Regions from separate parts of the Rhizobium sp. BK289 genome, predicted to be linked through region 1. Evidence: riboswitches for the same ligand, from Rfam matches in the RefSeq annotation. Region 1 holds a riboswitch; the other holds the start of a gene.
What was found. A riboswitch is a leader RNA that binds a small molecule or an ion and turns the genes downstream of it on or off. The one in region 1 is predicted to bind FMN.
Positions count from the first base shown of each region.

Region 2: it holds a riboswitch for FMN, as region 1 does, so the genes downstream of both, ribB (3,4-dihydroxy-2-butanone-4-phosphate synthase) here and FHT84_RS06090 (6,7-dimethyl-8-ribityllumazine synthase) in region 1, are expected to answer to the same signal.

Region 1 covers NZ_JACHZO010000002.1:490,652-495,584, reverse strand. Annotated here, with positions in the region: gene FHT84_RS06115 (tautomerase family protein) at 1-101, shown strand, start outside; gene FHT84_RS06110 (VOC family protein) at 200-595, shown strand; gene FHT84_RS06105 (methyltransferase domain-containing protein) at 714-1,400, shown strand; gene phnF (phosphonate metabolism transcriptional regulator PhnF) at 1,402-2,130, shown strand; gene FHT84_RS06095 (VOC family protein) at 2,184-2,534, opposite strand; gene FHT84_RS06090 (6,7-dimethyl-8-ribityllumazine synthase) at 2,595-3,071, opposite strand; FMN riboswitch at 3,161-3,307, opposite strand; gene FHT84_RS06085 (ABC transporter ATP-binding protein) at 3,413-4,474, opposite strand; gene FHT84_RS06080 (ABC transporter permease) at 4,486-4,933, opposite strand, start outside.
Region 2 covers NZ_JACHZO010000018.1:17,324-22,256, reverse strand. Annotated here, with positions in the region: gene FHT84_RS26815 (SDR family oxidoreductase) at 1-478, shown strand, start outside; gene tpiA (triose-phosphate isomerase) at 483-1,220, shown strand; gene FHT84_RS26805 (glucose 1-dehydrogenase) at 1,298-2,080, shown strand; FMN riboswitch at 2,181-2,327, shown strand; gene ribB (3,4-dihydroxy-2-butanone-4-phosphate synthase) at 2,440-3,066, shown strand; gene FHT84_RS26795 (NAD(P)H-quinone oxidoreductase) at 3,399-4,382, opposite strand; gene FHT84_RS26790 (hypothetical protein) at 4,394-4,930, opposite strand.

The DNA.
Region 1 (4,933 bases):
CGAATATAGTTTATGCGCCGGAGGGAGGCTGGGGCATTGCCGGGCAGAGCTATAGCAATGCGGAACTGGTCGGCGCTATTCAAGGTGCTGCAGTCGCCTAAGCGATCCGGATGTTTACCGCCGTCTTCTACGGCAGCTTTACATCGATGATGGACCGACACGCGAACCGTCTTTGATCTGAACCAAAGGAAGGCAAGACATGCAACTCGCCAATTATCTGTTTTTCACGACGCATTGCGAGGAAGCGCTTGCCTTCTACTCTGCCTGCGGACTTGGCCAAGTCACGCTGCTGGTGCGGCACGGTGCGAATGGAGTTCCGCTTGCTGATGATGCAATGCGGGGCAGGGTGATGCATGCGAGGTTCGAGGGACTGGGCCTGCTGTTCTTCGCCTCCGACAATCACGACGCCGAGCCGATGCGCGGGTCTGCCCATATCCTCCTCATGGATGATCGCGGCAGCACCGACAGGATTTTTGCCCGATTGGCTGAAGGCGGCAACGTGACGACACCGCTCGCTGTTCAGCCATGGGGCAGCTATTACGGCAAGCTGACGGATCGGTTCGGCGTGCAATGGATGGTGGATTGCTCGCATTAGGAGGATATCGATTGGCATGAAGCGCTGAATAAATACTTCCAGTCGTCCGGACGAATTCATGTGGCTGTCATGAAGCTGCGCTATCTCAAGCTCAGTCCACTCCAACAGCGAGCACATCATGGCAAACGCAGCAACGACTTACGCCACCTGGCACAAGGATCCGCAGGGCGATATGAAAATGGCGGAATCCCATAGTCCCTATTGGCGGCATTTCATCGAGACCGTGCCGGAGCGGGATTTCTCCTCGAAGACCGTCCTGGATTTTGGCTGCAACCGCGGCGGCTTCCTGCGTTTGCTCTATGGCTTGCGGCCGTTCCGGCGCGGTGTCGGCATCGATATCGCTTCGGAGTCGGTGGCTGCGGCCGTTGCCGCTGTCGGCAATATGCCGCTGCAGTTTCATGTGACGACCGACCTGTCGCCCTTTGTCGATAGCTTCGATATCGCTTTCAGCTATGAGGTGATCTATCTGCTGCCGGAGCTGAGACAGCATGCCGAACAGATGTTCCAGGTCATGCGGAATGGCGGCATCTACTACGCTGTGACCGGCTGCCACAATGAAATGCCGCTCTGGCCGAAATGGCTCGAACTGATCGGCAACAACAGCAATGCGCCGATGCAGGATCGGTCCCCGCAGGACTATATCGATACCTTCGTTGCAGCTGGCTTCGACGTATCCGTCAAGCGTTTCGGTTATGACGGCTTCGTGCATGCATCGAAAGACCGGAAATATTATCCGAGCATTCTCGACGCGTTGAGCTATCCGGCCGAATACAAGCTTTTATTCCGGCTCGAGAAGCGCGTCTGACATGGAGACGATCGATCGGAAGGGCGGCAGCGCGCTCTGGCATCAGATCGGCGAGATCCTGGCGGCCGATATCGCCGCCGGGACTTTCGCTCCTGGAGAGAAATTGCCGACCGAGCCGGAGCTGATGCAGCGTTTCGGCGTCAGCCGCTTTACCGTGCGCCAGGCGCTAGGGCATCTGGAACAGCGTGGGTTGGTGCGCGCCGAGCAGGGGCGGGGGACATTCGTTCATAAGGGGGTGCTCGATTATTCCCTGTCCAAGCGAACGCGGTTTTCCAGGAACCTGATCGAACAAGGTTTCGAGCCGGGTGGAGAATTGCTCGTTCATGAGATCGTGCCGGCAGCAGAACGCGTCGCTGCCTATTTGAAACTGGCGGTGAATACGTCGGTCATCCATCGTCGCGGCATCATGACGGCCGATGGCATTCCGGTCGAACTGGGCGATTCCTATTATCCGGCCGAACGTTTTCCCGATTTCGATAAGGCCCGGTTGCAGCACCCGACGATCTCGGCAGCGCTCGCCAGCTACGGTGTCACCGACTACGAGCGGCTATCGACGGAAATCGAGGCGCGGATGCCGACGGCGGAAGAGGCGCGGCTCCTGCGGCAGCCGAAATCCGTGCCGCTGCTTATCACACGGAAGTTAGACGTGGACGCGAAGGGCGTGCCGATTACCTATGCGGAGTCGATGTGGTCAGCCGAGCGGATCACCTTCAGCGTGGATCTGCGGTAACGGTTCGAGCAGGCCCAGCGCATTTGGGCCAAAGCGGCTCGGCCATTTCCGCCTTAGCGATGTGAAAGTATATTGACCACCTTGCCGAAGGGGTCGCGGACGTAGAAGCGGCGGACACCCCAAGGCTCGTCCGTCAGGTCATACAATATGCCGAAGCCCATGGAGGTGGCGCGCTGATAAAGCGCATCGACATCGTCGACTTCGATCGAGAGATCGGGGACGATCGTTCCCGAGCCGCCTTCGCTGGCGACGCTGATCTGCGGCACCGTTGCAGCTTCGGAGGCAAACGTAAGGATCCAGCCATGGTCCATGACGATGTCGAGGCCGAGCAGGTCATGATAGAAAAGGCGTGCCGTATCCGGGTCGGCGGCGGGCAGGTTGGGGATGATGCGTAGGACGGTCAACTGACGTTTCTCCCTTGTGGACATGGAGGCGGGTCTTCACCGCGCCTCCACCATGCCGGCTCAGACCGTGACCGCGGGAAGCAGCTTGGCGCGTTCCGCGAGAATATGGCGGCAGGCGCTGGCCACTTCGCGGCCCTTGATGATGAAATGTTCCTTGAAGAACTGGATATGCGCTTCCGATTCCTGGAAGTGATGCGGCGTCAACACTGCCGAGAGGATAGGCACGCCGGTGTCGAGCTGGACGCGCATCATGGCATCAAGAACCGTATTGGCGACGAACTCATGGCGATAGATGCCACCGTCGACAACGAAAGCGGTGGCGACGATCGCGGAATAACGGCCGTTGCGGGCAAGCGTCTGTGCGTGCAGCGGAATTTCAAGCGCGCCGGGCACGTCGAAGATATCGATCGGAGATGCGCCTTCCACCGTCTGCCATTCGGCAACGAAGGAGTCGACCGAGCGATCGACGATATCGGCATGCCAGCGGGCCCGAATGATCGCAATGCGGCTCGGCTGGGTAGAAATCGAAATGGTCATGAATTTTGCCTTTCAAGGGTTGTTGTCAAATATCCCTTGGGCGAACACGCAACATCGCGGCACCTCTCGCGCAGAGGAGGTGCGATCCTGCTTGCTCTCTTCCATCCGGACTATACCGTCGGCTCCGGCATCTCACCGGATCTGCTGACCCTTCCGAAAGCTCGGAAGGCGCTCGCGGGCTCGAGGAAACTCCCCATACCGCCGGTGGGGAATTGCACCCCGCCCTGAGAACGCACGGACTATAGATGCTTTGCCTCATGAAAATCAAAGAAAAACGCCGGGCTTTTGACCCGGCGTCTGCGAATAATTTTTCAAAGTTTCCATGCAGCGCGGATGCGTGCTCAATCCTGAATGACGAGCAGATCGGAAGAGGCGAAGCGCAGCGTCACCTTCTCGCCAACGCTCGGAGGCATCATGCCCGGACTATTGAACATATCGAAGGAAATCGTGTTACCGGCGACATTCATGCGGGTGCGGATAACCGAACCCAGGAAGTGTGCGGAGGAAACCTCGCCCGTCAGCGCGGTATCGCCCTTTGCCGACTCGGCCAGCGAACCGGCTTCGGGACGCAGGGCGAGCGATACGGTATCGCCCGGCTTGTAGGCCGTCACCGACTGCTTCAGGGTCACGCCCTGATCGCCGATCATGATGCGGTTGCTGTCGGGATCGACGACCTTGCCTTCGATCAGGTTCAGCGTACCGACGAAGGAGGCGACGAAGCGGGTTGCCGGCGTGTTGTAGATCTCGAAAGGCGTGCCGATCTGGTCGGCGCGACCGGCATTCATCACGACGATGCGATCGGAGATCGACAGGGCTTCTTCCTGGTCGTGGGTCACGAAAACGGTGGTAATGCCGAGCTGCTGTTGGATCGCGCGGATTTCCTCACGCAGCGAGATGCGGATCTTGGCGTCGAGCGCCGAAAGCGGCTCGTCAAGCAAAAGCACTTGAGGCTTGACGGCGATGGCGCGAGCAAGCGCCACGCGTTGCTGCTGGCCGCCGGACATCTGATAGGGATAGCGGCTGGCGAGATGGTCGAGCTTGATGAGAGCAAGCATCTCCTTGACGCGCTTGTCGATGTCAGGCTTCGACATGCCGGCCACCTTGAGGCCGAAGGCGACGTTGTCGTGCACCGTCATGTTCGGGAACAGCGCGTAGGCCTGGAAGACCATGCCGATGTTGCGTTGGTTCGGCTTCAGCGGGCGCTGGTCCTTGCCGTTGATCGTCAAGGTGCCAGCGGTCGGGGTTTCGAAGCCAGCGATCATGCGCAGCACGGTCGTCTTGCCGCAGCCTGACGGTCCAAGGAAGGAGATGAATTCTCCCTTCTCGATTTGCATATTGAAATCGTGGACGACGTGCACGTCGCCGAATGATTTCTTGATGTGGGTGAGTTCGAGAAAAGCCATGGTGAGAAGCCTTACGCCTTAACCGGAGCCAGTTTTGAGAAGCGGGATACGAGCTGCAGCAGGCCCATGCTGAGCCAGGTGACGGCAAGTGCGATGATGGCGAGCGCCGAGGACTGATAAGCCTGATTGGCTCCGACGAGCTGCATGTAAGGGCCGAAAGCCGGCCTGTTGAGCAATGATGCCATCGTGAATTCGCCCATCACGATCGCCAGCGTGATGAAGGCACCGGATAGAACGCCGCTCATGACATTGGGAAAAATGCAGCGGAACATGATGGTCGTCCACTTCGCGCCGAGGCTTTCCGCCGCTTCCGTCAGGGTGCCGACATCGATCGTGCGCATCGCCGTATCGACCGAACGATACATATAAGGGAGCGCCAAGACAATATAGGAGCAGACCAGAAGGAAGTTTGTCGTCTGCTCGAAGCCTGTCAAAGGCAGGATCGACGACGAATTATAA
Region 2 (4,933 bases), on a different contig from region 1:
CGCCAACGCCAACCCTGCGGAGGAGATGGAAGAGGACCAATACCAGACGCTGATGGACATCAACCTGAAGGGCGTCTTCCTGTCCTGCCAGGCAGAAGCGCGCGCCATGCTGAAAAATGGACGCGGATCGATCGTCAATATTGCCTCCATGTCCGGCGTCATTGTCAATCGCGGCCTGAGCCAGGCCCATTACAACGCCTCAAAAGCCGGTGTGATCCACATGTCGAAGTCGCTGGCGATGGAGTGGGTCGGTCGCGGCATCCGCGTCAACACCATCTCGCCGGGATATACGGCGACGCCGATGAACACGCGTCCGGAAATGGTTCACCAGACCAAACTTTTCGAAGAGCAGACGCCGATGCAGCGCATGGCAACGGTCGATGAGATGGTCGGCCCCGCCGTCTTCCTGCTTTCGAATGCCGCGAGCTTCGTAACGGGCGTCGATCTCCTCGTCGATGGTGGCTTCTGCTGCTGGTGATGTGATGAAGAAACTGATTGCCGGCAACTGGAAAATGAACGGTCTCGCTTCCTCCCTAGCTGAGATCGAGGCGCTGAAGGGAATTACGGGCGAGGCGGCATGTGACATCGTCGTCTGCCCGCCTCTCACGCTGGTCGAGAAAGCAGCCGAACGGGTGAGAGGATCAGGGATTGCCATTGGGGCACAGGATTGCCACGCGCGGACCTCAGGCGCCTATACCGGAGATGTTTCCGCCGAGATGCTCGCCGAAATCGGTGCTCGTTTCGTAATTCTGGGACATTCCGAACGGCGCTCGGCTTATAGGGAGACGGATGCCGCAGTTGCGGCCAAGGCCGCCGCCGTCCATGGGGCGGGGCTGGTAAGCATCATTTGCGTCGGCGAGACGCGAGAAGAACGGGACGAGGGCAGGGCGATCGAAGTGGTTCGTGCCCAGCTAGAAGCATCAATTCCCAACACTGCAACCAGTTCGAACACGACAATCGCGTATGAGCCAGCATGGGCGATCGGAACAGGACTGGTTCCGACCCTGGAACAGATCGAGGAGATACATTCGTCTATCCGCCAGGCACTTGAAAAGCGGCTGGGAGAAAATGGGCAGGGTGTCAGAATCCTCTATGGCGGCTCGGTCAAGGCGTCGAATGTAAAGGCGATCTTCGGCGTTTCCAACGTCGATGGCGCTCTCGTCGGAGGCGCGTCGCTGAAGGCATCGGAGTTTGCCGGGATTATTACGGCGGCCGCTTGAAATCGCCAGCAACAGGCAGGGCGATCGGCCCCTTGAGCCGGCGCCTGGCGTGGCTGTCATCGCGAAAGGAATAGAGAATGCAACGCTTCGAAAACAAGACTGTCGTCATCACCGGCGCAAGCCGCGGCATCGGGGCCGCGATCGCCAGACGGTTCGCGCGCGAGGGCGCCAATCTCGTAGTCTCGGCCAATGAGGATTCCGTCCATACGGTCGCCGATGCGATCAGGGCTGACGGCGGAAAGGCGATTTCCTTCGTCGGTGACGTGACCGACAAGGCCAGTGTGAAGGGTCTCTACGAGGCGGCCGAGACAGCCTTCGGCGCCGTCGATGTTTCCATCCAGAATGCCGGCGTCATCACCATTGCCCGCATCGAGGACATGACCGAGGGCGAATGGGACAAGGTCATGGCGGTCAACACCAAGGGCGTCTTCCTCTGCGCCCAGGAGGCGATTGCCCGCATGCGCAAACATGGCCGCGGCGGCCGCATCATCAATACCGCTTCCGGCCAGGCGCGGGACGGCTTCATCTACACACCGCATTACGCGGCATCGAAGATGGGCGTGGTCGGCATCACCCAGAGCCTTGCAAAGGAGGTCGCGACAGACGGCATTACCGTGAACGCCTTTTGCCCCGGCATCATCGAAACCGACATGTGGGCCTATAACGACCAGGCTTGGGGCAAGCTCTTGGGCAATTACGGCCCCGGCGAACTCATGAAGGAATGGGTCGAGGGCATTCCGATGAAACGGGCCGGATCTGGAGAGGACGTCGCCGGTCTCGTCACTTTCCTTGCCAGCGACGATGCGGCCTATATCACCGGCCAGACGATCAATGTCGATGGCGGCTTGATCATGTCGTAGTTCGACAATGAGGAACGGTGCGTTCATTGGGCGGATCGGATTCTCGACGATTTGGCGATCAAAGCCTCTTGCGGAATGAGGCATTGATCCCTTATCTTTCAATTGTTCTCAGGGCGGGGTGTAATTCCCCACCGGCGGTATGGGGAGTTTCCTCGAGCCCGCGAGCGCCTTCCGAGCCCTCGGAAGGGTCAGCAGATCCGGTGAGATGCCGGAGCCGACGGTATAGTCCGGATGGAAGAGAGCAACGCAGGAGACGCCGCGTCGTGGCGGCGTTCACATGCTTGTTCGCCCAAGGGAAAATGGTGGCTTTGACCGGCCATGCACGCCGTTTCGAACGGCAACCCTTGAAAGGCAGGAAAATGGCAATTTCGAAAATTGAAGATGCGATCGCTGCGATTGCGCGGGGCGAGATCATCGTAGTTGTGGATGATCGCGACCGCGAAAACGAAGGCGATCTGGTGATTGCTGCGGAAGCGGTCACACCGCAGGCGATCGCCTTCATGATGAACCATGCCCGCGGTCTCATCTGCGTTCCGATGGAGGGTGAGAGGCTCGACGAACTCGACATTCCGTTGATGGTGCCGCGCAACACCGAAGTCCTCAAGACCGCCTTCACCGTTTCGGTCGACTACATCCCCGGAACGACCACCGGAATATCCGCCGCTGACAGAGCAGCAACCGTCCAAGCTCTCGTCAGGGATGGTGTACGCCCGGAGGAATTTGCCCGTCCTGGTCATATTTTCCCTCTTCGCGCCCATCCAAATGGCGTCTTGTCGCGTCCGGGGCACACGGAAGCAGCCGTGGATTTGGCTCGGATTGCAGGCCTTTCGCCGGCCGGCGTCATCTGCGAAGTAGCGAACGACGACGGCACGATGGCCCGACTTCCGGAACTCGAGATCTTTGCCGAACGTCACCATCTTCACTTGATCACCATCGAGGACCTGATCGCCTATCGATTGGCGAACATGCCTGAGAAAGCGGCCTGATCTGTCGGGGCGTTCCGCCAGCAGGCTGAGCGCCCATCGCCAAAGCGCAGGGAACGAATCTGAAAGACCGCGATGCCCAGGTATAATGTGCTTCAATCGTCATATTCCTGGAGGTTTACAGCGGGCTCCGATCCTTCAACCGAGTCCAAGGTGCACGCCGGTTCCATAAATCCGACTATGCCGGATTGGATGCCTAAGCCATTGAGAATATGGGATGTAGAGCGACAATCTGGCTGAGATCCGCGTCTCATCTTTGTTGTCGCGCTGCAATGGGATGCGACACGAAAACATCGGTTCGATTCCTTATTAAGAGCTCACCCCTTCCCCGCCGTTCATCCCGCCTCAAGAACTACCTTCCCAAACCCACCACCTGCTTCCATGCGACGATGGGCATCTGCGGCTCTATCAAGTGGAAAGACTTCCCCGACGAGTGGTCGAAGCTGTCCGTCACCGAACATCGGTAGCGTGTTCTCCGCAAAACGCCGAACCATGGCGCGCTTTTCCTCAATGGCGCGCGACTTCATAACCGTCCCGATCACCCTCAGGTGCTTGTAGAGCACTGTGTCGAGCGGAATGATCGCGTTGTCGTCCCGGCCCAGCAGCCCGACCTGCACAAGGCGCCCGCCTTCAGCAAGGCTGCGGATATTCCGGGCGAGATAGCTTCCGCCAACGAAGTCGATGACTACATCGGCGCCGCAGGATCCAGTCGCATCGATGATCTCCGCCTCGAAATCCTGCCGGTGGTAATCCCACACAGCCTCGGCGCCAAGAGAACGAACCTTGTCGATATTGCTGTCGGAGGCGGTTGCGAACACTCTGGCTCCCATCGCCACTGCAAGCTGGACCACTGCAGATCCGATCCCACCGGCGGCGGCATGGACGAGCACGCTCTCCTGTAGTCGTATCTGGCCGAGATGGCACAGAGCTTCGTAGGCGGTAACGAAGCTCTCCATGACAGCCGCCGCTTCTACATAGGACATAGCACCTGGTATGTGGATGGACAGGCCACTGTCTGCTCTGGCAACTTCCGCATAGGCTCCGCCGCCAACGATCGACATTACACGGTCGCCGACGGAAAACTTCGAGACGGCTTTGCCGACAGCGATGACCTCTCCGGCGACCTCGAGGCCGAGGATAGGGCTGTCTCCAAAGGCGCGCGAGCCGTAATGGCCTTCGCGCTGAAGGAGGTCAGCCCGATTGACGCCAGATGCCATGACCTTCACGAGGATGTCGGTCGACCGGAGCTCGGGATAGGGAACCTCGGCAAGCCGGAGCACATCCGGCCCACCAAAGTCGTCGAAGATGATCGCCTTCATTGGTCTTTTCCTTACCTGGCGAGAGCACGGCGTGCGATGCTTGCGGCGAAGAACGGCGTTTCGCGTCGATTGTGATCGCCACCGGCCGCCTGCCGGGCGGCGGCCGCGTCCTCGTAAGTGACGCCGTGCTCTTCCAAAAAGGTCATGAAGGCATCCGTCGGATGCGCGGTCACCCGATTGGTGTAACGCGTCCGGTTTTCGTCGATCTTCTCGGCGATCAGTTCCCAGACTACGTTGACCTGCGTGCGGCCGTTCGCTGTGAACACATCCGAGATGGAGTTCATGCGGCAATAGGCAGCCTCGGCAACCTCGGCGACATAGTGCTGGACGACCAGCCCGGAGCCGATCTGTTCGACGTTGATCGACATGCGGCGCCCATCATCCGTCCACGTGATGCCGGCTGCGATATGATCCGGCGCGCAGCAGCGCAGATATTCGGCTTCCGGCAGCGTGAAGAGCCAATCGGCGATATCGATCTTTTCGAAGGGGACATCGATCTCGGCCGAATATGCCGACTGCGAGAGAATTGTGTCGAGAACCTTGACCATGGG